3 regions of the Arthrobacter sp. UYEF20 genome follow, and region 1 is predicted to be linked to each of the others. Evidence: riboswitches for the same ligand, from Rfam matches in the RefSeq annotation. Region 1 holds a riboswitch; each other region holds the start of a gene.
The links. A riboswitch is a leader RNA that binds a small molecule or an ion and turns the genes downstream of it on or off. The one in region 1 is predicted to bind S-adenosylmethionine.
Positions count from the first base shown of each region.

Region 1 (9,903 bases):
GCCAAAACGGCCGGCAAAGCCCACTGGTGCGCCTTTCAGCCCGAAATGCACCACGCGCTTACCGCGCGGGTGCAGCTTGAGACCGACCTGCGCACCGCCCTGGAGGCTGGCCAGTTCACTGTGTTCTACCAGCCCATCTGCGACGTTGCTACCGGCCAGACCCGCGCTGTAGAGGCCCTGCTGCGCTGGCAGCACCCCACCCTCGGCTCGATCCCTCCGGTTGAGTTCATCCCGATCGCCGAACAGACTGGGCTGATCGTGCCCATCGGCGCCTGGGTACTCAACGAAGCATGCCGTCAGGTCACCCAGATGCCCACCGTCACAGGCGAGATCACGGTCGCGGTGAACTTGTCCATCAGGCAACTCGCATCACCCGGGTTCGTCGACATCGTCACTCGCGCCCTCGACCAAGCCGGGCTGCCCGCCCACCGCCTCACACTGGAAGTCACCGAGAGCATGCTCGCCGGACCCGATGCCGCCATCGCGGTCCAACTGCGGGAACTGCGCGCTCTCGGCGTGAAGCTGGCGGTCGATGACTTCGGCACCGGACACTCCTCACTCGCCCGGCTGCGCAACCTTCCCTTCACCACCCTCAAGATCGACAAATCCTTCATCGACGAACTCACCGACACCGGTCCGAAAGACATCATCGTCAACGCCGTCGTGGCCATGGCCCACGGCATGGGCCTGCGCGTCGTCGCCGAAGGAGTCGAAACCTCCGCCCAACTCGCCCAACTACGCGAACTGGGCTGTGACGCCGTCCAGGGCTTTCTTCTCAACCGGCCGATGCCCGCGGCCGACCTTCAACGCCACCTCACCGAACAGAACAGGCCCACAAGCGGGGCCAACCAGCCGGACTCACAGTCTTCGCTGGCGCGGTCCCACAAAGGTCCGGGCCTGGACTGTCTGACTGGATAGGCGCTGGCACGCGTCGACGGTCTGGCTGGGCTGCCGCAGCTGCGAACTGGATATCCGGCCGCAGCCGGGCACCGGGGCCGACGGTGGGCAGTCGGTCGGCGCCGCGGTGGCGGCGTACGCAGCTATCTCGGGATGCCGGCTGTCCGGCGCTGACCCGGAGACGATGGGGTTAAGCTGAAAGGACACCCTTTGAAAGGCGCGGCCCCGTGAACAGTTTGTTCTTTTGGATCATCGTTTTGTCATTCCTGGTCCCGATGGCGATGCGCCTGTATAAGAAATCCGTGCGACGCCGGAACCAGGACCAGGGCATGCCCGGCGGGTACCCGGACCAGCAGGGCGGCCCGTTCCCCACGCAGTTCGGGAAGTTCCCCGGCCAGCAAAGCAACCAGCCGCGGGACGGCTTCACGCAGCGGGACTACTATGGCGGGTTCGGCCAGCTGGGCGCCCCGCAGCCGCCAGCAAACCAGCCGTACCCCGGACAGCCGGGCTACCCCGGACAACCAGGCTATCCCGGACAACAGGGCTACCAGCCCCCGGTGCCCTATGAGGACAGCCCCGAGTACCTGAACAATCCGCCGCAACCGCAACCGAGATCGGAACAGCGACCGGAACAGCAGCACCCCCCGCAGCAGCCGTCCTGGCAGCAGAGCCCGCCGGTGGTGCCGCCCGTGCCGTCGGCCCCGCAGGGCTTCCGGGCGCGGAAACTGGCGGAACTGGACCAGCGCTACAGCAACGGCGAGCTCGCCATGGAAGACTACATGGCCCAGCGCGCGGAGATCATGAAGGGCTAGCCGTGCCCACGCATGCCAGGCACGAACGAAGAGAGGCCCCGCAGCTGCGGGGCCTCTCTTCGTACGTGCACCGGCGCCGGGCCGGCCGGTGTCAGTCGACCTGCGGGAAACCGAGGTCGATCACCGAGGTGGACGGGTCCGGCCAGCGGGTGGTGACCACCTTGCCGCGGGTGTAGAAGCGGATGCTCTCGGGGCCGTACATGTGGGTGTCGCCGAAGAGCGAGTTCTTCCAGCCGCCGAAGGAGAAGGTTCCCACCGGCACCGGGATGGGCACGTTGACGCCCACCATGCCGGCCTCGACGTCGAACTCGAACTGCCGGGCGGCGCCGCCGTCGCGGGTGAAGATCGCCACACCGTTGCCGAACTCGTTGTCGTTGACGAGCTTGACCGCATCGGCGTACGTCTCGACCCGGACCACCGAAAGCACGGGGCCGAAGATCTCGTCGTCGTAGACTTTCATGCCGGGCTTGACGTTGTCGATGAGGCTGACGCCGATGAAGAAGCCCTTGGAGTCGAACTCCTGCGTGCGTCCGTCCACCACCACGGTGGCCCCTTCGTTGGCCGCGCCGGCCACGTAGGAGGCCACCTTGTCGCGGTGCTCGGCCGTGATGAGCGGTCCCATCTGCGAGGCAGGGTCCGTGCCGGGGCCGATCTTGAGCGTGGCCATCCGGGTGGTGATCGCGTCCACCAACTCGTCGGCGATGTTCCCGACGGCCACCAGCACGCTGACCGCCATGCAGCGCTCGCCGGCGGAACCGTACGCGGCGGAGACGGCGGCGTCGGCGGCCATGCTCAGGTCCGCGTCGGGCAGGACCACCATGTGGTTCTTGGCGCCGCCCAGGGCCTGCACGCGCTTGCCGTGGTCCGCGGCACGCTTGTAGATGGACTGGGCGATCGGCGTGGAGCCGACGAAGCTGACGGCCTTGACGTCCGGGTGTTCCAGGAGGACATCCACGGCTTCCTTGTCCCCGTGCACCACGTTCAGCACACCGGCGGGCAGGCCGGCCTCGGCGAAGACCTGGGCGATGAAGAGGGCGGAGGACGGGTCCTTCTCGCTCGGCTTGAGCAGCACGGTGTTGCCGCAGGCCAGGGCGCTGCCGATCATCCACAGCGGCACCATGGCGGGGAAATTGAACGGCGTGATGCAGGCGACGACGCCGACCGGCTGGCGCACCGAGTGGACGTCGACGCCGCCGGACACCTGTTCGGAGCGCTCGCCCTTGAGCGCGTGGGACAGTCCGGTGGCGAATTCGATGTTCTCCAGGCCGCGGGTGATTTCGCCTTCGGCGTCGGAGAGGACCTTGCCGTGCTCGCTGGTCAGCAGGGCTGCCAGCTCGGGACGGCGCTGCATCAGCAGTTCACGGACCTTGAAGAAGATGCCGGTGCGCTTGGCCAGGCTCGTGGCGCGCCAGCCCGGCAGGGCGGCGCGGGCAGCCTGGACGGCCTCCTCGACGCGGGCGGCGGACGCCAGGGCGACCTCTTTCTCCTGTTCGCCGGTGGCCGGGTTGAAGACGGGGCCGAAGCGGTCGGCGTCGGAAATCAGGGCGCCGTTGATGAAGTGCGGAATGCGTTCCATGGGGTGGGTCTCTTTCGTGTGGTGCGGGTTCGAAGCGTGCGGCTTGGTGCAGTGCAGTTTGGCGCAGTGCAGCTTGGCTAGTTGGCGGACTCGAGGGAGCCGTCGACGAGTTTGATGATCATTGAGCAGTCCTTGCCGGACTGGCCGGAGTCGATGAGCCGCTGGAAGAGCTGCTGGACGTGCTCGCCGATTTCCAGCGGGGTGCCGGTGTCGCGTGCGGCGCTGATGGCGAGCCCGATGTCCTTGTTGGCCAGCTCGGTGGTGAAGGTCGGCGCGAAGTGGTTGTTCGAGGCCGCGGTGGGGACGACGCCGGCCACCGGGTACCAGGTCCGCAGGGCCCAGCTGTCACCGGAGGATACGGAGGCGATGTCCCAGAACACCTGCTTGTCCAGGCCGAGCCGCTCGGCAAGCACTGCACCCTCCGCCGTCGAGGCCAGGTTGATGAAGAGCATGAGGTTGTTGCAGATCTTCGCGGCCTGGCCGGTGGTGGCGCCGCCGGTCGGGATGATGTTCGCCGCCATCGGACGGATGTACTCGGTGGCCTCGGCAACGGCGCCTGCCTCGCCGCCGATCATGAACGTCAGGGTTGCGGCCTTCGCGCCGCTCATCCCGCCGGAGACCGGGGCGTCGACGAAGCGGAAGCCGGCGGCAGCGGCGGCGTCGTGCAGGGCCTGGGCGGAGGCGATGTCGATGGTGGAGGAATCCACCAGGAGCGTGCGGGTCTCCGCGTGGGCCAGGACGCCGTCCTCGCCGAGGTAGACGGCGCGGGCGTGCTCGCCCTTGGGGAGCATGGTGAAGACGACGTCGGCGCCGTCGACGGCTTCGGCAATGCTGCCGGCCGGCTTCACGCCGCCTGCTTCGGCGGCGGAGAGGGCCTCGGTGTTGAGGTCGAAGCCGCGGACGTCATGCCCGGCCTGGGCGAGATTCACCGACATGGACCCGCCCATGTTCCCCAGTCCGATCCAAGCGATTACTGCCATGGCGAAAGCTCCTTTGCTTTAAGTCCGCATCATCCGGCCGGAACGCCGGGATGTTCCGTGTCCAGCATCACACCCTGCTACAGTGCAATCAAGGCAAAAAACTACAGACGGCATGTGCATGGATGCACATCGGCCCGTTGGAGGAGAGGCATTGTGGACTTGAGGCGGCTTCCGAGCCCCGATGACCTGCTGATCCTGCTGACCGTGGCGCGGCTGGGCCGGTTCAATGCGGTCGCGGAGACACTCGGCACCACCCACACCACCATCTCCCGCCGGATCCTCGCCCTGGACAAGCAGCTGGGCGGGCGCACCCTGGAACGGAACCCGCACGGCTGGGAGCTGACGGAGCTCGGCAGCCAGGCGGTCGCCGCGGCCGAGGCTATCGAGGGCACCCTCGGCGCGCTGTCCAGCCGCATCACCCGGACGGGGGACCTGCTCTCCGGCCTGGTCCGGATGGCGACGCCGGACGGCTTCGGCGCCGGCTTCGTCGCACCGGCGCTGGTGCGGCTGCAGCAGGAACATCCGACGCTCAACGTGGAATTGCTCAGCGCCACGCGCAAGGTCAGCCAGAACCGCTCCGGCGTGGACCTCGAGGTGGTGGTGGGGAACCTGGACGTCAGCAACGCCCAGACCATCTTCCTGAGCAACTACTTCCTCCGGCTGTATGCGAGCCCGCAGTACGCGCAGGAGCGTGGGCTGCCCCTCACGCTCGACGACGTGAGGCAGCACGGCTTTGTCTCCTACGTGGAATCGGCACTGCAGGTCGCCGAACTCGGCCACCGCTCCACCCAGCTTCCCGTGCCCCGGTCCAGCTTCCAGGCCACCAGCATCTTCGCCCAGCTCGAGGCCGTGCGCCGGGGCGGCGGGATCGGGCTGCTGCCCAATTTCCTGGTGGTGGGGAATCCCGACTTCCTGCCGGTGCTGCCGGACGACTTCCAGCGGCAACTCCCCATCTGGGCCGTGGCGCGCTCGGAATCGCTGCGCTCGGCCCCCGTGCAGGCCGTGCTCGAAGCGATCCGCACCGAGGTCGCCGAGCGCCAGGCAGTCCTGGCAGGTTGAGCACAGCACGCACAGAACAACAGCCCCTGTTCCCGCAGTGCGGGACAGGGGCTGTCGTTTCTTGCCTGTTACTTTTTGCCTGTTATTTCTTGCCTGCTACTTTCTGCCTGTTACTTCCTGCCTGTTATTTCTTGCCTGCGGCAAGCAGGTCGGCCGTGCCCTGGGCGTCGGCGGCGTCGACGTCGTGCAGCGAGATGCCGCGGGTTTCCTTCAGGAAGAAGACCGCGACTGCCGTGATGGCGCAGGCGATCAGCAGGTAGATGGCCACCGGGGTGGAGGAGCCGAAGGCGCTCAGCAGCGCGACGGCGATGATCGGGGCCAGCGAGCCGGCGACGATCGACGTGACCTGGTAGCCCAGCGAGACACCGGAGTAGCGCATCCGGGTCGGGAACATCTCGGCCATGATGGCCGGCTGGCCGGCGTACATCAGCGAGTGGAACAGCAGGCCGATGGTGATCGCGGCGAGGATGACGAGATCGTTCCCGGTGTCCATCATCGGGAAGGCGAAGAAACCCCAGGTGGCGCCGAGGACAGCGCCGGCCATATAGACGGGCTTGCGGCCGAACTGGTCCGAAAGCTTGCCGACCATCGGTACGGCACAGAAGTGCACGAAGTGCGCAACGAGCAACAGCAGCAGGATCCGCGAAGTGTCCGTGTGGACCACCGTCTTGAGGTAGGTGATGGAGAACGTGACCACGAGGTAGTACAGGATGTTCTCCGCGAAACGCAATCCCATGGCGGTGAAGACGCCCCGCGGGTAGCGGCGGAAAACCTCGGCGACACCGTAGCCCTTCTTGCCGGCCTCGACCTCCTTGCGGGCTTCCAGGAAGATGGGGGCGTCACTGACCTTGGTGCGGATGTAGTAACCGATAACCACGATCACGGCGGAGAGCCAGAACGCGATGCGCCAGCCCCAGCCGAGGAAGTCAGCGGAGGACAGGACCGAGGAGAGCAGGAACAGCACACCGGTGGCGAGCAAGTTGCCCATCGGAACCGCCGACTGCGGCCAGCTGGCCCAGAAGCCGCGGGACTTGCTGGGGCTGTGCTCGGCGACGAGCAGGACGGCGCCGCCCCATTCACCACCGACGGCGAAGCCCTGAACGAAGCGCAGGAAGACCAGCAGGGCCGGGGCCCAGTAGCCGATCTGGGCAAAGCCCGGCAGGCAGCCCATCGCGAAGGTGGAGGCACCGACCAGGATGATGCTGAGCTGGAGGAGCTGCTTGCGGCCGAACTTGTCGCCGAAGTGGCCGAAGACGATCCCGCCGATGGGGCGGGCAATGAAGCCGACCGCATAGGTGAGGAAGGCGGCGAGGATGCCGTCCAGTTCGGTCCCCGAGTTGGGGAAGAACATCTTGCCGAAGATCAGGGTGGCGGCGGACGCGTAGAGGAAGAACTCGTACCACTCCACCACGGTGCCGGCCATCGAGGCGGCAACCACCTTCTTCAGGCCGGACGTTTTGACGTCGGGCTCTTCTGCGCGCCTCGCGGCCGCGTTTTCCGTACTCATCGTGACTCCTTCGGTGTCTCCGTCGACACCCTGTGGACCATTGGGCAGAGGACGCCTGTGATTTGTGACACGCGGCATCATTCCCAATGAGTATGGTCCCTCCCGGCCCCGGCCTCAACGGCCATTAGTGCAGGGCGCGTCTGCAAAAATGCACAATCGGCGGCCGTTTCGGCCGAGGCGATGGCGGTTTGAGGCCATTGACGGGCGGCGGGCAGGGGTCAGCTGAAGAAACCTTCCCGGAGCTGGCCGCTGAGCTGGCCAATCTCGGTCAGGAAGCCGTCGTGGCCGATCGGCGCCTCGATCAGCTGCACCTCCACCTCGCCGGGCAGCGCCTCGGCGAGCGCCCGGGACTGCGCCGGGAAATACAACCGGTCCGAGTCCACGGCCGCCACCAGGAACTCGGCCGTGGCCGGCGCCAGGGCCTCCTCGAGCGCCCCGCGGCCGCGGCTGATGTCGTGGCTCATGAGGGCCTCGGTGATGGCGATGTAGCTGTTCGCGTCGAAGCGCCGGACCAGCTTGCTGCCTTGGTGGTCGAGGTAGCTCTCCACCTGGTAGCGCCCCCGGCCCGCCAGCGATCCGGCTTCCAGCGGAGCCTCGGACGCCTGGGGATTCCGGCCGAAGCGTCCGTCCAGTTCGGCGGCGGAGCGGTACGTGATGTGCGCGATCCGGCGCGCCAGGGCCAGGCCCGCAACAGGCCCCGGGCCGCCGTAGTAGTCCCCGCCCCTGAAACTCGGATCCTGGCGGATGGCGAGCGTCTGGGCCTGGGCAAAGGCGATCTGTTCGGCGGTGCTGCTGGCCCCGATGGAAATCACGGCACAGCGCCGGACCCGCTCCGGGAAGGTCACGGCCCACTCGAGGGCCCGGGCCCCGCCGAGGGATCCGCCGAGCACGGCGTACCAGCTGCGGATGCCCAGGGCGTCGGCCAGCCGGGCTTCGGCGGCGGTGGTGTCCCGCAGGGTGACCAGCGGAAAGCGGGAGCCCCAGGGCCGGCCGTCAGGAGCCGGCGTCGAGGGTCCGGTGGAGCCGTAGCAGCCGCCGAGGATGTTGATGGAGACAACAAAGAACCTGTCGGTGTCCACGGGGGCGCCGGGCCCGGCGAGCTGTTCCCACCAGCCGGGCTCCTCGCCGGCACCGCGGGTGACGTGGGTGTCCCCGGTGAGGGCATGCTCGATCAGCACCGCATTGGAGCGGTCCGCGTTGAGGGTCCCCCACGTTTCATAGGCGAGGGTGACATCGGGCAGCCGGGCGCCGGATTCGAGTTCCAGGCCGCCGGTCCGGAGGTACCGGACGGTCCCGTCCGGAACGGTATCGGGAACTGTGCCGGGCAGTGTTTCGGGAACTGTGGCTGGCACTGTTTCGGGCAGCGCGGCGGCCGGGCCGGTGGCTGGCGTATGGGCGGTTTTGCTTCCGGGTACACCCGTGCGGGTGGCGGCAATCGTCATGTAAGGACCTAACTTCGCGCTTGCCCGCCGTCGGCAGACCGGCAGGCCCGGTCTTCACCCGGGGCACCCCGCCGCAAAAGGAGGGTTGCCGGCCAGCAAGCCGGGGCTGTCACTGGCACTCATGACCTGCAACTAGCTTACGAAACGAGGCGCCGGTGCGGCGAAGATTGTGACGGCTATGTGACTCGAGGCCGGGTGCCCGGCACCGGGGAAGTTCCCGGCACCCCTGGGGCAGGGTGCCGGGAACCTGGCGGATTCAGACGCCCTTGGCCGCGCGGAAGCCGGCGTCGAGGTCCGCGATGATGTCGTCAATGTGTTCCAGACCCACCGAAAGCCGTACGAGTCCGGGATTGACGCCGGCAATTGTCTGCTGTTCGGGCGAGAGCTGGCTGTGGGTGGTCGACGCCGGGTGGATGACCAGCGAGCGCACGTCGCCGATGTTCGCCACGTGCGAGTGCAGTTCGAGGGCGTCGACGAAGCGCTTGCCGGCCTCTGCTCCCCCGGCGATGTTGAACGCCACGACGGCGCCCGTTCCCTTGGGCCCGTACTTGCGGCCGCGCTCGTACCAGGGGCTGGAGGGCAGCCCGGCGTAGGCGACCGATTCGACGTCGGCCCGGGCCTCGAGCCATTCGGCCACCCGGGTGGCGTTGGCGACGTGGCGTTCGACGCGCAGGCTCAGGGTCTCGATGCCCTGGGCGATGAGGAAGGCGTTGAACGGCGACACGGCGGAGCCGAGGTCACGCAGGAGCTGGACGCGGGCCTTGAGGATGTAGGAGAGATTCGCGCCCAGGGCGCCGTCCGCCCCGAGGTCCCGGGCGTAGACGAGTCCGTTGTAGCTGGGGTCCGGGGTGTTGAAGCCGGGGAACCGCTCCGGGTCCTTGCCGAAGTCGAAGTTGCCGGAGTCCACGATCACGCCGGCGATTGCGGCACCGTGGCCGCCGAGGTACTTGGTGGCGGAGTGGACCACGATGTCCGCACCCCACTCGATCGGCCGGATCAGGTACGGCGTGGAGAGGGTGTTGTCCACGATCAGCGGGACCCCGGCCCCGTGGGCCACCTTCGAGATGCCCTCGAGGTCCAGGACGTCCTGGCGGGGGTTGGAGACCACTTCGCCGAAGAACAGCTTGGTGTTGGGCCGGACGGCGTCGCGCCACTGCTCCAGGTTGTCCGGGTCCTCCACGAAGGTCACGGAGATGCCGAACTTCTTCAGCGTGTGGGCCAGCAGGTTGTAGGTTCCGCCGTAAAGGCTGGGGCTGGCCACCACGTGGTCGCCGGCCTCGGCGACGTTCAGGATCGCGAAGGTCTCCGCAGCCTGGCCGGAACTGAGCAGCAGCGCCCCGAGACCGCCTTCCAGGCTCGCCACCCGCTGCTCCACCGCGTCCTGGGTGGGATTGCCGATCCGGGTGTAGATAGGGGCGAGTTCGGCAAGCGCGAAGCGGTTGGCGGCGCTTTCGGCGCTGGGGAACACGAACGACGTCGTCTGGTAGATGGGCAGGGAACGCGCGCCGGTCGCGCTGTCCGGCTCCTGGCCGGCGTGGATCTGGCGGGTTTCGAAGGACCAGGCATTGGACATCGGGATACTCCTCAAGGACCGGGCACAGGCCACCCACAGGCCATCGGCCCGGGGCGG
Region 1 covers NZ_JBEPNP010000018.1:66,609-76,511, reverse strand. Annotated here, with positions in the region: gene ABIB26_RS18040 (putative bifunctional diguanylate cyclase/phosphodiesterase) at 1-918, shown strand, start outside; gene ABIB26_RS18035 (hypothetical protein) at 1,125-1,709, shown strand; gene ABIB26_RS18030 (CoA-acylating methylmalonate-semialdehyde dehydrogenase) at 1,801-3,285, opposite strand; gene mmsB (3-hydroxyisobutyrate dehydrogenase) at 3,363-4,265, opposite strand; gene ABIB26_RS18020 (LysR family transcriptional regulator) at 4,425-5,324, shown strand; gene ABIB26_RS18015 (MFS transporter) at 5,449-6,831, opposite strand; gene metX (homoserine O-acetyltransferase MetX) at 7,050-8,273, opposite strand; SAM riboswitch class IV at 8,285-8,400, opposite strand; gene ABIB26_RS18005 (bifunctional o-acetylhomoserine/o-acetylserine sulfhydrylase) at 8,530-9,846, opposite strand.

Region 2 (9,903 bases), on a different contig from region 1:
GAAGGCGATCTCGCCGTCGATCACCAGGATCTTGCGGTGGTTGCGCAGGTCCGGCCGGCGCCACTGCCCGTGCACGGGCCGCAGCGGTAGCATGGGCCGCCAGCGGATCTTGCTGGCCTTGAGCCGGGCGATCAGTTTGCCGTAGCCCTTGATCCGCAGCGTGCCGAGGTGGTCGAAGAGCAGCCGGACTTCGACGCCGCGCTCGGCCGCCTCTTCGAGGGCCGTCAGAAGATCGTCCGTGACGTGGTCGCTGCTCATGATGTAGAACTCCGCGTTGACGAAGTCCTTGGCCTCGCGGACCGCCGCCGCCATCGCCCTGATGGAATCCGGATAGCCGGGCAGCAGCTCCACGCTGTTGCCGTCCACCATCGGCAGCGAGCCAAGGGTCTTGTTCAGCTCGGCCGCGGAGGCCACCCATTCCGGGCCGTCGTAGCGGCTTTCCTGGCTGGCCAGCTCCGAGGTGCCCGCCCGGACCCGGGTGTTCACCGCCTCCTGCTGCGCCCGGCGCTTGCGGGAGAGCCGGAAGTTGCCGAAGAGCAGGAACAGCACCAGGCCCAGGGCCGGGACGAAGAAGATGCCCAGCAGCCACGCCATGGCGGTGGTGGGCCGGCGGTTTCCGGGGATGATGCCGAGGGCTAGCACGCGGATGGCGAGGTCGATCACGGTCACAATGAGAATGGCCCAGGACGGGAGCGTCCCCGCCAGCGGAAATGGCCACAGCACAGGCGAACCCCTCAAGCTCCAGACCCGCGGAACAGTTCCGGAACGGGCAACGTGCAAATCCTATCCGAGGCACGCCGCACGGACATGAAATCCCCCGCCACGGCGGGACGACCGCCCCTCGGGAACTAAGCTGAAACCATGACTTCTCCTGCCCCAGTTCCCGGCCCGGCGACGGTGCTGGTCTTCCTTGATCCCGAGTTCGAAGACGGCCGCATCGCAGACGCGTCCAAGCCGCAGTTGATGGCCACGGACCAGGGAGCCACCCGCGGTGACGGCGTCTTTGAATCGCTCCTCGCCGTGGGCGGCCGGCCCAGGAAGCTGCAGGCCCATTTAAGCCGTCTGGCCGGGTCCGCCCGCTTGCTGGAGCTGGACATTCCCGCGGAGGACCAGTGGCGGCGCGCCATTGAGACCGCGATCAGCGAGTACCGGAGCCAGCATGTGCCCGCCACGGCGGACGACACGGCTCCTGCTGATGAGCTGGTGGTGAAGCTCCTCGTGACGCGCGGCGTCGAGGGCGGGGGCGGGCCTACTTGCTGGGTCCAGGCCTCCGCTCCCGCCGCCGCGGGCCACCGCCAGCGCGCGACGGGGATCGACGTCATCCTCCTGGACCGCGGCTACGACAGCGAGGTGGGCGAGCGCGCCCCCTGGCTGCTCCTGGGCGCCAAGACCCTCTCCTACGCCGTCAATATGGCAGCGCTGCGCTACGCCCACCATCGGGGCGCCGACGATGTCATCTTCACCTCCGCGGACGGCAGGGTCCTCGAGGGCCCGACGTCGACAGTCCTGCTGGCGCACCTGGAAACCTCCGACGATGGCGAGGGCGGCATCCGCACGGTCCGGCGGCTCATCACACCCCAGCTGGACAGCGGCATCCTGCCCGGAACCTCGCAGGGCGCCTTGTTCGCCGCCGCCAAGGCTGCCGGCTGGGAGCTGGGCTACGGACCGCTGGAGCCGAAAGACCTGCTCGACGCCGATGCCGTGTGGCTGATTTCGAGCATCCGGCTGCTGGCGCCGGTCAACCACCTGGACGGCAAGGAGATCGGCACTCCGGAATTGCGCAAGCAGCTCACGGCCGAGCTGAACGTGCTCTACGCCACCATCGAGTAGCCGGCGCTCGGAGGCTTAGGCCCAGGCTTTTTTGAGCGCGCGCCAGGCGTCGTCGTCGAGCATGCTGGACGGTGTGACGGCGACGGCGGCCGCTCCGCCGGCGACGGAAGCCTGCAGCCCGCTCGCCAGGTCCGCGGCGGAGACACTGCCGTCCTTGGCCCACATCCCTATCGAGATAGCGAACTTGCCGGACCGCTTCGCCATGGCGCTGGCCAGCTCGGCGGAGTACGCCGGTGCGGCGTCGTTGAGCGCGAAGTAGTTCCACACGACGAGCCGGTCCGCGGCCGCGGCGAGCAGCCTGTAGTCATGGCCGCTCTCCGGCCTGTCGCCGGAAGGATCGTGCCACGGCGCACGGACGTCCATGTCGAGGGTGGCACCGTTGGCGTGCGCGGCCGCCGTCGCCTTGGCCACTAGGCCAGCCACCGACTTCGACCGCCAGGACCCGATGCTGGGGTGTTCGACGTCGATGTTCCCGTTCGCGAGCCGCGGCCAGTCCGGGGCGCCGCTGGCCAGCCTGTAGGAATCGCGGTCGTCGCCGCCGTAGGTGTTGTTGTCGAACATCAGTTCCGTCAGGGCCACGGCGTCCGGCTGGTACCGCGCGGTCACCTCGGCCACGAAGTCCACGAGCCGCTCCCCGACGGGTCCGGTCGTGAGGGCGGTGACGCTTGCGAAGTCTTTGGACCGGGTGCCGTCGAAGTTGACGCCGGCCACGCCGGGGTTGGTGCTGATCCAGCCCGGCACCAGCAAGTCGATGGTCAGAGTGATCCTGCGTTTCTTGCCATCGCCGCCGATGCCGAGGGCCTTGATCGCTTCGGCCACGTGGTCCCGGCCGGGGACAGCCTCAATCTCGGGGTGGGCGTCCCAGGGGAACGCCGTCCAGTCCAGCCGCCCGACGCTAATGGTGACGCTGTTGGCGTTCACCTCGTCAAGCCTCTTGGCCAGGGCCGGCAGGGTGGAGGCGGCATCGACCACGGTTTCGTAGCCGACGCCGACCGTGCGCTCCGCGGCGGGCGCAGTCGCTTCGCGCGGTTCCCCGCACCCTGTGGCGGCAAGCGCCAGCACGGACAGGAGCGCCAGGGCGGGGAGGAAGGCCGGTCCGCGCCTCAAACGTTGACCTCCGCGCGCGGGGCGGGCGCGGTGACACTGACGACTCCGGTCCGCGTGAGCTTGTTCCAGTGAGCCTCCTTGCCCCGGAGTTCCTGGACGAGCGCGGCCACCATGGTCAGGCTCGTGAATACGGAATAGAGCGGGATGAGCGGGAGCGCCCAGACATGCCGCAGGTCTTTCCACGCCCTGTTCATGGCCAGGGCAAACACTGTGAGCAGCAACGTGATGAACAGCCCCAGCCAACCAAGGACCGCCCAGGCGTCGGCGCCGAGCGGGCTACGGCCCAGTGCCACGAGGAAGACCAGGTCCAGGAGCACGATGATCTGGAGCACCGGGAGGACCACCATGGTTATGGTGTTGAAGAGCAGGTAGGCACCGAACTGGCCGTGCCGGAGGTTCCCGATCATGCCCTTGTGGACGCCCATGGTCTGCAGCAGCCCGCGTGCCCAGCGGACGCGCTGGCGCCAGAGCGCACGGATGGTTGACGGCGACTCAGCATAGACGAGCGCCCGCGGAGCGAAGACCACCCGGTAGCCGGCCTTGTGCACCCGCCACGTGAGCTCCAGGTCCTCGCCTACCGTGTCTTCTCGGAACGGTCCGATCTCCGCCAGGACGCGGCGAGGGAATGCCCCGATGTTGCCGGAGACTATGGGGAGGCAGCCGATCATGGTCAGGGCCCGGCGGACCATCCCGGTGCCGACATGGCTGATGAAGGCCAGCAACCGCGTCTGGACCCGGTTAAGGTTCACCGGCCGGTCATCGCCGCAGACAGCCCCCGTGCGCTTGTCCGCGAAGCCCTGGAGCATCCGTTTGACGGTGTTCCTGGAGAAAATCCCGTCCGCGTCGACAAACATGAGGACGTCGCCGGTGGCCTTGTGGATGCCCAGGTTCAGGGCGGCGCCCTTGCCCGAGTTGGCTTGCGCGAGGACCGTGATCCGGGGATCCGAAGCGGCCAGGCTTGCCATCAGCTCGGCCGTGTTGTCCGTGGAACCGTCATCCACGAGGATCACCTCGTAGCGGTCGTACCCGGTGAGCTGGATGGAGCGGACGCAGTTCTCGATGACGGTCGCCTCGTTGAAAGCCGGGACAATGATCGACACGCTGGGCCAATCATCGAGCAGGGTGGGCGCTTCGCGGCGGCGGCGCCGGACGGCCCGGAGTTCAAACCAGACGGACAGCGGCAGCACCAGCAGCTTCATGAGCCCGAACACCAGGATCGGCAGCCCAATGAGGAGCAGGAGGAACTCGGCCTCCGGGACCGCTGAGGCGGAGGCGGATTCAAACCAGGACATTGGCGTACGCTCCTGTGCTTTGCCGGAAGGACGCTGGGTTGAAGGATGGAAGGGCGAACGACGCCAGGACGGCGTCCAGGAGTTCGGGGGCGCGTTCGCTGTTCGCGCCGAACCGGGCGTTTATTTCGAGGACCACCGGGGTCCCGCCAGCACGGCGGCGGACGTCGACGTCGACCGGACCCGTGAGGCCCAGCGAGCGGACGGCGGCCATCGCCACGTTGCCCACGTCAATGGCTTCGCCCGCTACGGCGCGGCGGGTGGTCACGGCGTTGCCCACGTTGCCCTGCGCCAGTTCGGTCTTCTCCACGACGACGACGAACGGTGCGGTGCCGTTGTGCGCCGGCGTTCCGAAGACCATGGGGCCGTATTCGGCGCCCGGGATGAACTCCTGGACAATCTGGCCCTCCGGCAGGTGGTGCCAGTCCACCTCCTCGCTGCCGTCGATGACGATCACTCCACGCCCGCCGCGGGAAACCCGGGGCTTGACGACTATGGGGCCGCCGAGCGCAGCCATGGCGGCGTCGGCGTCGGCGAAGTCCCTGGGCACCCCGAACCTCGGCACGGGGACCCCGGCCGAGTGCAGCTGCCAGGCCGTGAAGAGCTTGTCATTGGCGAGGGCCACCGGACCCGGGTCGCCGATGATGACACGGACGTCGGCCCCGAACGCGGAACGGAACGCCGCAAGCTGCGGGAGTTCCTCACTCACAGTGGGGATGACCAGGTTGATGCCCTCCTGGACCACCAGCCTGCGGAGCGCCGAAACCATATCCGGGTCCGAGGCCGGCGGGACCGGAACGACGGTGAGGCCGGCCCCGGCGGGGAGCTCCCGGATGTCGGTGCCCAGTACGGGAATGCCGCGGGCCTTGAGCTGCGCCGCGATGGCGCGGCCAGCGGGGCCTCCGGCGCCGGTGACCAGCACGCGGGGCTTCACAGCTTTTCCATTTCCGTGCTCAGGAGGCGGACGGGTTCATAGGCTTCGGCGACCCTGCGCCTCGCCTGTCCCCCGCGGAACGAGGCGATGCCGCGGACCCGCTCGGCCGTCATGTACGGCTTGGCGAGCTGGTCGCTGTGCATTTTGACGGCCTGGATCTTGGCATCCACGTAGTCGTCGATGTCGACGAACACGCTGGGGTTGAATTCGCGCGTCGCCGACGGGCTTTCGTAGCACAGGATCGAGTGATGCTGGCGGGCGGCCCGCAGGGTGGCCATGTGGACGGCCTGGTGATCCTGATGCTGGTCATGGTTGGAATGCGTGAGGATGATGTCCGGGTTATAGCGTGCAATTGCGGCCTCAATGACTCCGACCATTTCCTGGCCGTGCCGGTTCAGCTCCGTGTCGGTGAAATTGTGGTGGCTCATGCCGGAAAGGCCCATGAAGGCCGCGCCGCGCTGGGCATCCAGCGAACGCTCCAGGGCGTCTCCGCCACGCTTGCCATCGCTCATGACGAGTCCCTGCACCTCATGTCCGGAGTCGACGAACTTGGCCAGGGTCCCGCCGCAGGCCAGTTCGAGATCGTCAGGGTGGGCGCCGATGGCCAGAACCCTGCGGGGCTGGCGGGCCGGGACTCCCCCGGTGCGCAACGCCGTCGTGGCAACGCCCAGGGACGCGAGGGCTCCAACTGTCGCGGTGAAGTTGGCAGTCCGCCAGAACTCCGGAGCGTCGAGGATAAAGCAGGCCAGATTTGCCACCAGCAGCATCGAGCCAACCATGAGGAAAATCCTGCGCAACAGCTCGGGACGGCGCAGCCGGCGGTGAAACAAGGACCGGCCGAGCGCGGCGGCGACCACAAAAGTGATCAGGAAAACAATGAGCAAAACATAAATTGAGACCATGAGAAATCCAATTCCTTGGTTGAAGTGCCGGCGCCCCAATGCTGGGCCGGGTTAAATTGTTGGATCTTCAGATCCGGCCGCACAAACGGGCCAGGCCTTGGGGACGGGAGTAGGGCCATTTCTTGAGTCAGCCCGTGGGATCTCCGGCAGGGCACATCCCGGCGCCAGGCGCAGCCGTGATCGGTTGTGCGAGAACTTCTGGGCATTGACCGGCGCTTATGTAGCGCAGCGCAATAGCCCCCCGGCGTGTTGCGTGACATGTTCTTGAGACTTTCTGGAGACCTTGGACTTGCTCTTCCAGTAAACGCGAGAGGCCTATCAGTAGACCCGAGTAGGCACTACTTGAAACCTCATCTAAGTTAATTAATGGCCGGCGCAGGTAGTACTCGCATCTCATATGCCGACTACCCGGATTGGGCCTTTGGCAGAGTCAAAGGTTCCCGTACCAGGCAACTAGGAACGATCAACTGGGCGCCGGCTGGAAATTGCCGGCTAAATAACCGGGATTCAAGGACTACTATTCGGGAACAAATGAGGCATCTTTCGACCGGAATTCCTTGTGTTGCACCACCTGAGGAACCCTGGCCGGGGTCCGTGACTTAACATGACGACGGCGGCGGTGCGGGCCGGCGTCGTAAGTGTTACGTTTTTGGGGAGTCATGAGAACCGGTGCCAAGCCCTGACTGGCCGGTCGGCAACCCTCCCCTTTCGCGGCGGGGTGCCTCAGGTGAATACTCGGCATATCGACCCATTCGAGCTGCAAGCCTGAAAGAAGGAGTACCGTCGTGCCTGACGCATCCGCCCCCGCTGTCCCCAGCACAGCACCCGCCCCGTCCGCCGCCGTCCCCGGCGCGGCCGCCGAGGAAAAGCTGGCCTACCGCCTGTTCACCGGTCCCGACGACCGCTCCTTCTGCGAGCGGGTTTCGGCGGCGCTGGCCGAAGGCTACGTGCTGCACGGAAGCCCCTCCGCCGCCTTCAACGGCAGCAGTGTCATCGTCGCCCAGGCCGTCATCCTGCCGGCCGCAATTGCCAGTGCGGACGCCGCCGTCGCCGACGCGGTAGACGGCCTGGGAACTGACGGTTTCGGCTACGAAGAGACCATCGAGGGCCACGCGTGAGCTACGCCGGAGACCTGTTCCCGCAGGAGGCCTGGGCCAAGCTGGAGGCGGGCGCCATCCTGGTGGACGTCCGCACCGAGGCGGAATGGGCCCACATCGGCATCCCGGACACGGCATCCGCAAACGAAAAGCGGAACGATCCGCTCTTCATCCAGTGGAGCCTGGCCGGCGGCATCCCCAATTCGCAGTTCGTGAAGCAGCTGAAGCAGCAGGCGCCCGAGGATGCCGGTGCCGAGCTGGTGTTCCTCTGCCGTTCCGGCGCCCGCTCCATTGCCGCCGCAACCGCCGCCACCGAGGCCGGTTTCACCTCCTACAACGTCCTTGAGGGCTTCGAGGGCGAGCCGGACCGCTACGGCGAACGGACCGTCAACGGCTGGAAGAACCGTGGCCTGCCCACCAACCTCGGGAAGAACTAAGTGACTTTCAATCCCGACGCCGCCGGCTGGAGCCCCGACACCCAGGCCGTCCGGGGCGGACTTGACCGCACCGGCTTCCAGGAAACCACCGAGCCGATCTTCCTTAACTCCGGCTTCGTCTACGAATCCGCCGCCGCCGCCGAGCGCGCCTTCACCGGTGAGGACGAGCGCTTCGTCTACTCCCGCTACGGCAACCCCTCGGTCGCGACCTTCCAGGAACGCCTCCGGCTGCTCGAGGGCACCGAGGCGTGCTTTGCGACGGCGTCCGGCATGTCCGCGGTGTTCACCGCGCTCGGCGCGTTGCTGGGCACCGGGGACCGTGTGGTCGCCGCCCGCTCGCTGTTCGGCTCCTGCTTTGTGATCCTCAACGAAATCCTGCCGCGCTGGGGTGTGGAAACGGTCTTCGTCGACGGGCCGGACCTGGAGCAGTGGCGCGTGGCGTTGTCGGAGCCGACGACGGCGGTCTTCTTCGAGTCGCCGTCGAACCCGATGCAGGAGATTGTGGACATCGCCGCCGTGAGCGGGCTGGCCCACGCCGCCGGCGCGACCGTCGTCGTCGACAACGTCTTTGCCACCCCCCTGCTGCAGCGCTGCGGGGACCTCGGCGCGGACGTGGTGGTCTACTCCGGCACCAAGCACATCGACGGCCAGGGCAGGGTGCTCGGCGGCGCGATCCTGGGCACCAAGGCGTTCATTGACGGCCCGGTCAAGCAGCTTATGCGGCACACCGGACCGGCGCTCTCCGCCTTCAACGCGTGGGTCCTGACCAAGGGCCTGGAGACCATGGCCCTGAGGGTGAACCATTCCTCGGCGTCCGCCCTGCGGCTGGCGGAGTGGCTCGAGGGGCAGCCCGCGGTCAGCTGGATCAAGTACCCGCTCCTGCCGTCCCATCCCCAGTACGAGCTCGCGGCCCAGCAGATGAAGGCCGGCGGCACTGTGCTGACGTTTGAGCTTTCCCCGTCCCCCGGGCGCTCCGCGAAGGAAGCCGCGTTCGCACTGCTGGACGCGCTGCGGATCATCGACATCTCCAACAACCTGGGCGATTCTAAGTCCCTCATCACGCACCCCGCCACGACGACGCACCGCGCCATGGGCCCGGACGGCCGCGCGGCGATCGGGCTCAGCGACGGCGTGGTGCGGCTCTCCTTGGGCCTGGAAGACGTCGAGGACCTGATCCGCGATCTCGGGCAGGCGCTCAAACAGGTCTGACCGGGGATTCTTCCTTCCGCGGGACGGCATCCCGCGGCAGCGTCTCTTCAGTCAGGCCCGGCGCACCCGCCCCAGGGCCGACGGCTGGTGCGCGGGATCCCGGGACGCCGAGCCCAGCATGGTCACCTTGACGGCCCGGTCGACGACGGCGGCGAGCCCGCCTTCCCGGAACGGCCGGCGCTGCAGCTGCGAACCGGTTCCCTCGGCGAGGATCCGTGCGATGCCCTCGTGGACCAGTTCCAGCTCCGCCTGCTCCGCCAGGACCGGGGCCAGATAGTCCACGAGGGCGTGGACCACATCCGCCGCCGGCGCGGGCGTAAAGGTCCCGAAGTCCAGCAGCTGGCCGCGGAGCCCGCCATTACTGGCCTGCCAGGCGGCCATCCGCAGCAGCAGCGTCGGCACCGGGGCTGGTTCAACGCCGTCGTTCCACTCCCGGCAGGCCGATTCGACCAGGGCACGCACCAACACGGCGATCAGCGCCGCGTCGTCGGCCCGCAGGCAGACGTCGGCGACCCGGACCTCCACGGTGGGATGGTGCCTGCACAGCCGGGCGTCGAAATAGATCATCCCCTCGTCCAGCAGCACACCGCTTTCCACCAGCCGGGTCACCACCCGCCGGTAGACCGGCAGGCTGCCGAAGATCATCGTGGGACCCGAGCCCGGCCAGCGGTTCCACGCCTGGGTGCGGTAGCTTTCAAACCCTGTCTCCGCGCCGTTCCAGTACGGGGAATTTGCGCTGAGGGCTATCAGCACGGCCAGCTTGTCCCGGATCCGGTCCATCACCGCCACGCCTTCCTCGGGGGATTCCACCAACGTGTGGACGTGGAACCCGCAGGTGAGCTGGTTCCGGACGATCAGCCCGAAGCGTTCCTGCATGCTCACATACCGCGGCGACGGCGTTGTGTGCGTCGCGGATCCCCTCGGCGACGTGGCCAGGGCTGCGATGCGGCCGCCGTGTGCCCGTGCGGCCCGGTCCGCGAGCGCACGGCCCTGCCTGAGCTGCTGGAGCAATTGGGGGTAGCCCAGACACGGCTGCGTCTGGGTTTCGATCTGCTCCAGCTTGAGCTCGAGGCTGAACCCGGCGTCTTCGTGGACCGG
Region 2 covers NZ_JBEPNP010000017.1:70,801-80,703, forward strand. Annotated here, with positions in the region: gene cls (cardiolipin synthase) at 1-723, opposite strand, end outside; gene ABIB26_RS17570 (aminodeoxychorismate lyase) at 862-1,830, shown strand; gene ABIB26_RS17575 (hypothetical protein) at 1,846-2,937, opposite strand; gene ABIB26_RS17580 (glycosyltransferase family 2 protein) at 2,934-4,229, opposite strand; gene ABIB26_RS17585 (ATP-grasp domain-containing protein) at 4,216-5,160, opposite strand; gene ABIB26_RS17590 (PIG-L deacetylase family protein) at 5,157-6,062, opposite strand; SAM riboswitch class IV at 6,718-6,834, shown strand; gene ABIB26_RS17595 (DUF1737 domain-containing protein) at 6,848-7,180, shown strand; gene ABIB26_RS17600 (rhodanese-like domain-containing protein) at 7,177-7,596, shown strand; gene ABIB26_RS17605 (O-succinylhomoserine sulfhydrylase) at 7,597-8,805, shown strand; gene ABIB26_RS17610 (glutamate--cysteine ligase 2) at 8,857-9,903, opposite strand, start outside.
Region 2: another riboswitch for S-adenosylmethionine. It lies ahead of ABIB26_RS17595 (DUF1737 domain-containing protein); the one in region 1 lies ahead of metX (homoserine O-acetyltransferase MetX).

Region 3 (9,903 bases), on a different contig from region 1:
TCCGCGGTTCGTCCATCCAGGAGGAAATTCATGTCCCTTGTCCGTTTTCTCGCCCGGCCCATGCTCGCCTCCAGTTTCGTCCTCGCGGGCATGGACAAGCTGAAGAATGCGGATGACACTGCGACACAGCTGTCGCCCCTCTTGCGCCGCGCGGCCGAATCGCTGCCGTTCCAGACCAATGAGAAAGTCCTTGCCCGCGTCATCGGCGGCACCCAGGTCGGCGCCGGGGTTTGCCTCGCCCTGGGCAAATCGTCTCGTCTCGCAGCCACCGTACTGGCCGTCATCTCGGCGCTCAACGGCTATGTTGAATGGCGCAGCGCGGACATCACCTCCAAGGCGGGCCGCGACGCACGCCGCAAGCAGCTGCTCAAGAACGTCTCGCTGACCGGAGGCGTCCTGCTGGCCTCCGTCGACACGAACGGAAAGCCCAGCCTGGCCTGGCGCGCCGAGCACCTCGCTGCCGGCGCCAAGAAGAACGCCGGACACCTCGCCGCCGACGTCAAGAAGACCACGGGCAAGCAGCTCAAGAAGGCCGACAAAGCCGTACGCAAAGCCGTTGACCACACCGTCGGAGCATAAGAAGGCAATGACAGGCGCCACCCCCACAGCAGCCGCCACCCCCGTTCCGGCAGACGGCGCTCCGCACTGGCCGGCGCCGTTTGCCGAGCGGCCCGTCGACGCGACGGTCACCGTTCCGGGATCCAAGTCCCTGACGAACAGATACCTCGTGCTGGCCGCCCTCGCCGACGGCCCCTCGCGCTTGCGCGCCCCCCTGCACTCGCGGGACTCGGCGCTGATGATCGGGGCTCTCCGCCAGCTCGGCGCCACGATCGCGGAGGTCCCGGGCGACGGCGCCTTCGGCCCCGACCTTGAAATCCTGCCGATCGGCCAGGACGGAGCCGCGGAACAGACCGGGATCGACTGCGGCCTGGCGGGCACTGTCATGCGCTTCGTCCCGCCGGTGGCAGCGTTGCGCCGCGGAGCCACCCTGTTCGACGGCGACCCGCACGCCCGCAAGCGGCCGATGGGAACCATCATCGAGGCGCTGGCCGGCCTTGGCGTCGAGGTCCGCTCGCCCGACGGCGGTCCAGTGTCCGCGCTGCCGTTCACCGTCCAGGGTGCCGGCGGGGTGCGCGGCGGCCACCTCGCCATCGACGCGAGCGCCTCGTCACAGTTTGTTTCCGCCCTGCTGCTCGCCGGCGCCAGGTTCAGCGAGGGGCTGCATCTGGAACACTCGAGCGTGGAACACCCCGGCACCCCCGTCCCCAGCCTGGACCACATCAACATGACCGTCGCCGTCCTCCGCGGAGCCGGTGTGGCAGTGGACGATTCCCGTCCCAACCACTGGATCGTGTCCCCCGGGCCCATCCGCGCCTTTGATCTCAGGATCGAACAGGACCTGTCCAACGCCGGGCCCTTCCTCGCTGCCGCCCTGGCCACCCGCGGGACGGTCCGGATCCCCAACTGGCCCGCCGGGACCACCCAGGTTGGTGACCTCTGGCGCAGCATCCTTTCCACGATGGGCGCGACCGTCACGCTGGAGAACGGCACCTTGACCGTGACCGGCGGCGAGGAGATCAAGGGAGGCGATTTCGACGAAACCAGCGAGCTCGCCCCCACGGTGGCAGCGCTCTGTGCCCTGGCCACCGGCCCCTCGCGCCTGAGCGGCATCGCCCACCTCCGGGGGCACGAAACGGACAGGCTTGCCGCCCTCGTGGCCGAAATCAACCGCCTCGGCGGCGACGCCGAGGAGACGTCCGACGGCCTCATCATTCGTCCGGCCACCCTGCACGGCGGTGTGGTCCGCAGCTATGCGGACCACCGCATGGCCACCGCAGGCGCCATCCTGGGCCTGGCCGTGCCCGGCATCGAGGTCGAGGACATCGCGACCACGGCCAAGACCATGCCGGATTTCCCGAAGCTGTGGACAGCCATGCTGGCACAGGGCCCTGGGGCCGAAGCCGCGGTTGCACCGGCCGCAGAAAAGGACGCCCCCCGTGGCCCGCAGCACTGATTCGTGGGACGAATCCGACGTCCGGATCCGTCCCAACAAGAAGGGCACCCGACCGCGCACCAAGGACCGGCCCAGCCACGACGAAGCCGTCACCGGGCGCATCATCACCGTTGACCGCGGACGCTACACCGCCGTGGTCGGCGAAGGCACCGGGCACGAACGCAAGATCATCGCCGCCCGCGCCCGGGAACTGCGCCGCAACCCCGTGGTGGCCGGCGACTTCGTCTCGCTCGTGGGGGATGTCACCGGAGAACCGGACACCCTCGCCCGGCTGGTCAGGATCCAGGACCGCAAGACCTTGCTGCGGCGCAGCGCCGACGACACCGATCCGATCGAACGCGCCGTCGTCGCCAACGCCGACCAGCTCGTGATCGTGGTGGCCGCCGCCAATCCGGAGCCGCGGACCGGGTTCATCGACCGCGCCCTCGTGGCAGCCTACGACGCCGGCATCGATCCGCTGCTGCTGGTCACCAAAGCCGACGTCAAGGATCCCGCCGAGCTCCTCTCCAACTACCAGCACCTGGATTTCCCGGTCATCATCAGCAAGACGGCGGATTCGGCCGCCTCCGGCATCGACGCCCGCTCGGATGACGGGCTCTCCGCCCGGCTGGACAAGGACGCGGTGTCACAGCTGCGCGACTACCTCGACGGCAAAGTCACCGTCATGCTGGGCCATTCCGGCGTCGGAAAGTCCACCATGGTCAACGCCCTCACCGGTGCCGAGCGCGCCACCGGCGGTGTCAACGCCGTCACCGGGCGCGGCCGCCACACCTCCTCCTCCGCGCTGGCGCTCAAGGTCAACGATGCGCCCGCCGGCAGCTGGATCATCGACACCCCGGGCATCCGGTCCTTCGGCCTGGCCCATGTGGATCCGGACCGGATCCTGCATTCCTTCCCGGACCTCGAACCCGGCACCGACAACTGTGAGCGGGGCTGCAAGCATGACTCCAGTGCCGTCAACTGCGGCGTGGATGCGTGGGTGGCTGCGGGCCATGCGGGGCCATCCGGCCCGGCGAGGCTGTCCTCGCTGCGCCGGCTGTTGGGCACGGACCCGCGGATGGAAGCGCAGGACGTCAAGGAACTCGGCACCGTTTCCTAGATTGTGCCGGGCACGCCCGGTCCACCTCCCGTGGCCCGGCAACGTGGCCTCCCGGCGAGCCGCCCCCTTTGGCGGTAGTTTGGAACCATGAGTCAACCCGCTTCGAGCTATAACGACGACCTGCGCCTTGCCCATGTACTGGCAGATTCCGTAGATTCCCAGACCATGAGCCGCTTCAAGGCGCTCGACCTTCGGATCGAAACGAAGCCTGACCTGACGCCGGTGACGGATGCGGACAAGTCCGCAGAGGAAGCGATCCGCGGCCAACTGTCCCGCTCCCGCCCGCGCGATGCCGTCCTGGGCGAGGAATTCGGCAGCTCCGGCCACGGGTCCCGGCGCTGGATCATCGACCCCATCGACGGGACCAAGAACTTCGTCCGGGGTGTCCCCGTCTGGGCCACCCTGATCGCCCTCGTGGACGAGGGCGAGCCCGTCGTCGGCGTCGTCAGTGCACCGGCGCTGGGCAAGCGCTGGTGGGCGGCCAAGGGTGCCGGCGCCTACATGGGCCGATCGCTCGCCGCCGCGACCCGGCTGAAAGTCTCCAACGTCTCCCAGCTCTCGGACGCTTCCCTGTCCTACTCAAGCCTGGGCGGCTGGAAGGAACGCGGAAACCTCGACGAGTTCCTGGGCCTCACCGAGGAAGTATGGCGGACCCGCGCCTACGGCGACTTCTGGTCCTACTGCCTGGTGGCCGAGGGCGCCGTCGACATCGCCTGCGAGCCCGAACTGAACCTGTATGACATGGCGGCCCTTGTCCCGATCGTCACGGAAGCCGGCGGCCGCTTCACCTCGCTCGAGGGTGAGGACGGGCCGTTCGGCGGCAACGCCCTGGCCACGAACTCGATCCTGCACTCGGAGGTCCTCAAGCGCCTCAACCCGGGACTGGACGACCTGCTGTAAGGTCCCGCTTACGGACGACGGCGGACTCCCGTGCGGGGGCGTCCGCCGTCGTTCTGCTGTGCCGCGGGGCTCCCCGCGCTCAAGATATCCCGAAGGTCGATGCATCACTCTGGCCACGGCAGCGGGCCTGAGTGCCCGCCGCGACGCGGCCTGGCCCTTTTCTGGGAGGAGAACAGCCATGTCCGGAACACATCCAACGGCGGATCCCGCATCCGGGGAATCCGGATCGGGGCCGGTCCTACTGGCGCTCATTGCGAGGTACCGGGACCTGGACCACGATTCGGCTGCGCGGCTGCATGCTGTCTCCGCCGAGCTCGCCCCGGACCTCCTCGCCAGCAGTCCCGCCGTTTCCGGATCGCTGGTCTTGTCCACCTGCAACCGCTTCGAAATCTACTGCGAAGTCCCCTCGGCCCCGGACGTTGAGTGCGCGCGGTCCGATGCGCTGGCCGCCCTCAGCCGATGCTCCGGCCTGCCGGCCGCCCTGCTCACGTCGCATTTCGAGTACCTCCAGGGCGCGTCGGTCCCCGCGCACCTCTTCGCGGTGGCGGCCGGACTGGATTCCGTTGTGGTCGGCGAGCGCCAGGTGTCCGGCCAGGTCCGCCGCGCCCTCGCCGACGCCCAGCTGGCGGGTACGGCCGGCGGACGGTTGAGTCGGCTGTTTCAAGCGGCCTCCCGCGTTTCCAAGGAGGTAGGGGCGCGGACAGCCCTCAGCGCCGCCGGACGATCCATCGCCACCGTCGCCCTGGATCTGGCAGCCATAGGATCCAGCCAGGGAAGCCTGGCCGGGGCATCCGTGGTCCTGGTAGGCACGGGTGCCTACGCCGCGCACGTGGCGGAACTCCTGAGAACCAGGCAATGCATCAGTGTTGCCGTCTACTCCCACTCCGGGCGGGCGGCTGCATTTGCGGCCGCCCGGGGCGGAACGCCGCTGACAGAGCGGGAGCTGCCCGCCGCCGCCGCCGCGGCAGACGTCATCATCGGCAGCAGCGGCACCGGGGCTCGCATTGGCGCCGCCAGCTTGGCGCGCTGGAGGCAGGACGCAGCCCGTCCGCTTACCGTCATTGACTTGGCTCCCAGCCACGATTTCGACCCGCACGTGGCGGAACTGCCGGGCGTCGAACTGATCACGCTGGGATCCGTGCAGCTTGCCGCTCCCCCAGCGGACGCCGAAGCACTTCGCCTCGCCCATACCCTGGTCGGGCAGGCTGCCCGGCAATTCGAGGAGCAGGAAGCGCTCCGTGCCGTCGACGCCGCCGTCGTTGCCCTGCGCCGGTACATCCAGGACGTCCTCGACGCCGAAATGGAGCGGGTCAGACGGCAACACGGTGGTGGCGCCCTGGCTGAGGACGTGAACATCGCCCTGCGCCGCATCGTCCGGCGGCTGCTCCATACACCGACCGTCCGGGCCAGGGAGCTGGCCACGGCCGGTCGGCAGGCCGACTACACGGCAGCCCTGGAGGCCTTGTTCGGCCTTGATGTCCAGCTCAGCAGCGCAGCCAGCGCCGCGCCGTAGGGTGCGACGCACCAAAGGCAGCAGCCACTGCGGTGCGTAACAAAGCGCTTCACATTCCTGCCCGGCCTTTTCCGCGGCGGCCGGGATGTCCTAGGCTCGAAGCAGGTCACGAGTGCCAGCGCTAAACCCCGGTTTGCTGGCCGGCAACCCTCCATTCGCGGTGGGGTGCCCCGGGTGACGACCTGGCCGGTCCGGAACGGACCCGGCAAGCGCGGATCCCCGGTGCGTGGGGTCCTTTTTCGAGCGAGGTCCCATGACAACTGCCACTTTTCCTGCCACCTTTCCTGCCTCCCTTCCTGCCTCCGGCGGCGGCCGCCCCGCGTCCGCAGCGGCGCTCCCGGACCGCTTCGCCGTCGCCGGCAGGCCGCTCGCCGCGGTCACCGGGGCGGAGATCCAGGCCCCGCTGATCCAAGGCGGACACGTCCGCTACGCCAACCTGGACTACGGAGCCTCCGCCCCCGCGCTGTCCGTGGTGTCGGCCTACCTGAACGAGATCCTGCCGTTCTACGCCAGCGTCCACCGCGGCGCCGGCTACGCCTCCCAGATCAGCACCTCCGTGTACGAAAACGCCCGCAACATCGTCCGCGAGTTTGTCGGCGGCCGCCCGGACGACTCCGTGATCTTCACCCGCAACACCACCGACTCGCTGAACCTGCTGGCCGGCTGCCTGCCGGTCAGCGACGGCAGGCACACCGGGGAGGTTCTCTACCTCGACATCGAGCACCACGCCAACCTGCTGCCCTGGCAGAGAGTGCCGCACCGCGCCGTCGTGGCCGCCCCCACCCTTGCCGCCACTCTGGACAAGCTGCGCGAGCAGCTGGCGCAAGGCGGCATCAGCCTGCTCGCCGTCACCGGCGCCTCCAACGTCACCGGCGAGATCCTGCCCATCCGCACCCTGGCCGCCCTTGCCCACGAGTACGGCGCCCGGATCGTCGTCGATGCGGCCCAGCTCGCCCCGCACCGGCGCATCGACATCACCGCGGACGACGTCGACTACCTCGCCTTCTCCGGCCACAAGCTCTACGCGCCGTTCGGCTCCGGCGTGCTGGTGGGCCGCCCGGACTGGCTCGACGCCGGCACCCCGCACCTGGCCGGCGGCGGAGCCGTCAGCGACGCCAGGCTGGACACGGTCAGCTGGACCACCGGCCCGGCCCGGCACGAGGGCGGCTCCCCCAATGTGTTGGGCGCGGCAACACTGGCCCGGGCCACCCAGGTGATTGCCGCCCTGGACCGGACGCAGTGGTACGCCCACGAGGAGGCCATCCGCTCCTTCCTCGTCGAGGGTCTCCGGCGGATCGACGGCGTGAGCGTCCACCGGATCTTCGCGGACACGGACCCCGAAGGCGACGGGCAGGGCGCCGGCATGATCGGCGTCGTCAATTTTTCGGTCGAAGGCTACGACGCCGGCCTCGTTGCCGCCTACCTTTCCGCCGAGCACGGCATCGGCCTGCGTGACGGCCGGTTCTGCGCCCACCCGCTGCTCAAGCGGCTGGGCCTGCCCTCGGGCTCGCTGCGGGCCAGCTTCGGCCTCGGCTCGCGGCTCGAGGATGCGCAGCGGCTGCTTGCCGGCATCCAGGAGCTGCGGCGGACCGGCCTCGGCTGGGACTACGTGGTGGATGCCGGCCGCTGGGTGCCGTCCAACGACGCCCGCAGCTACCCGCACTGGGCACCGAACACGCCGGGGACCGCCGGCGCCGCGCCGTGCGCGGTGGTGGAGTAGGCCTACGAACCCCCGGACCGGTGCCGGTGCCCGCGTGCGGTAAATTCGAAAGGTACCCATCAGACCTGCCGAAGGAGATCGCACGTGGCACGCGGCGGCCCCACCCTGCACGGTGGACCCAAACTTCATCAGGACCGCCGCCGGGAACTCGGGCAGAGCTTCCGGGACGGCGGCGCCCACTATGAGCGGGTCCGCCCGGGATATCCCGGCGAGTCGGCCGAGTGGCTGATCCCGGCCGGCGCGAGGGACGCCGCGGACATCGGCGCCGGAACCGGCAAGTTCACGGCCCTCCTGGCTGAACGCGGGCTGCACACCGTCGCGGTCGATCCTTCCGCCGATATGCTCGAACAGCTCCGGCGGACACTGCCCGGCGTGGCCGCCGCCGAGGGCACCGCCGAAGACACCGGGCTGGCTCCGGCAGCCTACGATCTTGTCACGATCGCCCAGGCCTGGCACTGGTGCGACCCGCTCCGTGCCAGCACCGAGATCGCCAGGATCCTGCGCCCGCACGGCGCAATGGGGCTGATCTGGAACCAGCTGGACACCGCCGTTCCCTGGGTCCACCGGCTCACGCGGATCATGCATGCCGGCGACGTGCACAAGCCCCACTTCAAACCGCCCCTCGGGCCCGAGTTCGCCGGCCTCGAGAGCCACCGGACCCGTTGGGAGGATCCGCTGACCACAGCGGACATTATGGAACTGGCAAAATCCCGGAGCTACTACCTTGCCGCCGGTGAGGCGGCCCGGGCCAAGGTGCTCGCCAACCTCGACTGGTACCTGCACGAGCATCTGGGCCATGCCCCCGGCGAGGTGCTTCCGCTGCCCTACCTGACCCAGAGCTGGCGGGCCGTCCGGGCCTGAGGATGTCCGGCCACGTTGCAGGCAGTGGCCGCGGGGGTTTATGGTTTCGGTATACCTAACAATCAGTTGTAGGCAGTCATAACTTTGGGACCGGCCCACCATCCGCCGGGACCGACCGTCGCGTCAATGTTGACGCCCCGAGCCATGGGAGCCGCAGTGCTGGAAGTAACTGGACACCAACCGCCGGCGGCGGGAGCGCCCAACCGGCGGACACCGGGAGCGCGCAGGGCACTGCTCGGACTGCTGGGTCCTGCCTTCGTGGCCTCCATCGCCTACGTGGACCCGGGCAACGTCGCCGCCAACCTCACGGCCGGGGCGCAGTACGGCTACCTCCTGGTCTGGGTCCTCGTCGCGGCCAACGTCATGGCCGTGCTGGTCCAGTACCAGTCCGCAAAACTCGGCATCGTGACCGGCAAGAGCCTCCCGGAGATCCTCGGCGAACGGCTCAAGCCGTTCTGGCGGCGCGCCTTCTGGGTCCAGGCCGAAATCGTGGCCGCAGCCACCGACCTCGCGGAGGTCGTGGGCGGAGCGATCGCCCTGTACCTGCTCTTCGGGCTGCCCCTGCCCCTCGGCGCCGTGATCGTCGGCGGCGTGTCGATGCTCCTGCTCGCGGTACAGGCCAAGAACAAACAACGGCCCTTCGAATTCGTCATCATCTTCCTGCTGGGCATCATCACCATCGGATTCCTGGCCGGCCTCTTCATCAGCCCGCCCAGCCCCGGCGGCGTCCTGGCCGGGCTGGTGCCGGGCTTCCAGGGGCCGGACACGGTCCTGCTGGCCGCGAGCATGCTGGGCGCGACGGTGATGCCGCACGCCATCTACGTCCACTCCGCCCTGTCCCGTGACCGGCACCGTCCCAATCCGCACCTGCATGTTCCGCTGCCCGCGATGGCCAGGCTGGTCAAGGCCACCCGGTGGGACGTCGTGGTGGCGCTCGCCATCGCCGGCATCGTAAACATCGGCATGCTGCTGCTGGCCGCGTCAACGCTGGGCGGACAGGACGGGACGGAGACCATTGAGGGGGCGCACGCCGCGATCACCGCCAACCTGGGGCCCGTCGTCGGCGTCATCTTCGCCGTCGGCCTGCTCGCCTCGGGCCTGGCCTCCACCTCGGTGGGCTGCTACGCCGGCGGAACCATCATGCAGGGCCTGCTCAAGATCCGCATCCCGCTGATGACCCGCCGCGTCATCACGCTGATCCCGGCCGTCGTGCTTCTGTCCGTGGGCTTCGACCCCACGTGGGGCCTCGTCCTCAGCCAGGTTGTGCTGAGCTTCGGCATTCCCTTCGTCCTGGTCCCCCTGGTGGTCCTGACCAGCAACAAGACGCTCATGGGCCGCTTCGCGGACGGCATCCCGCTCCGGACTGCCGCCATTATCAGCGTGGTCCTGGTGGTTGCCCTGAACCTGGTGCTGCTGTGGCTCACCTTGTCCGGGGCTGCCGGACGGTAGGCTTGTGGCTGTGAAGACCAGCTCGCCATCCTCCTCCATCGAGGACTACGTCAAGGTCATCTACTCCTTCACGGAGTGGCAGGACAAACCCATCACCTCCACGCAGCTGGCCCAGCGGCTCGGCGTCGCCAACTCCTCGGTCTCCGAAATGGTCCGCAAGCTCAAGGACCAGGGCCTGGTGGACCACCAGCCGTACAGCGCGATCACACTGACGGCCGACGGCGTCCGGCTGGCCCTGTTGATGGTCCGGCGTCACCGGCTGATCGAAACCTTCCTCGTCCAGGAGCTGGGCTACCGCTGGGACGAGGTCCACGACGAAGCCGAGCTGCTGGAGCACGCGGTCTCGG
Region 3 covers NZ_JBEPNP010000002.1:142,340-152,242, reverse strand. Annotated here, with positions in the region: gene ABIB26_RS03200 (DoxX family protein) at 31-579, shown strand; gene aroA (3-phosphoshikimate 1-carboxyvinyltransferase) at 587-2,014, shown strand; gene rsgA (ribosome small subunit-dependent GTPase A) at 1,998-3,113, shown strand; gene hisN (histidinol-phosphatase) at 3,201-4,013, shown strand; gene ABIB26_RS03180 (glutamyl-tRNA reductase) at 4,192-5,526, shown strand; SAM riboswitch class IV at 5,631-5,744, shown strand; gene ABIB26_RS03175 (aminotransferase class V-fold PLP-dependent enzyme) at 5,780-7,246, shown strand; gene ABIB26_RS03170 (class I SAM-dependent methyltransferase) at 7,331-8,107, shown strand; gene ABIB26_RS03165 (Nramp family divalent metal transporter) at 8,252-9,556, shown strand; gene ABIB26_RS03160 (metal-dependent transcriptional regulator) at 9,567-9,903, shown strand, end outside.
Region 3: another riboswitch for S-adenosylmethionine. It lies ahead of ABIB26_RS03175 (aminotransferase class V-fold PLP-dependent enzyme); the one in region 1 lies ahead of metX (homoserine O-acetyltransferase MetX).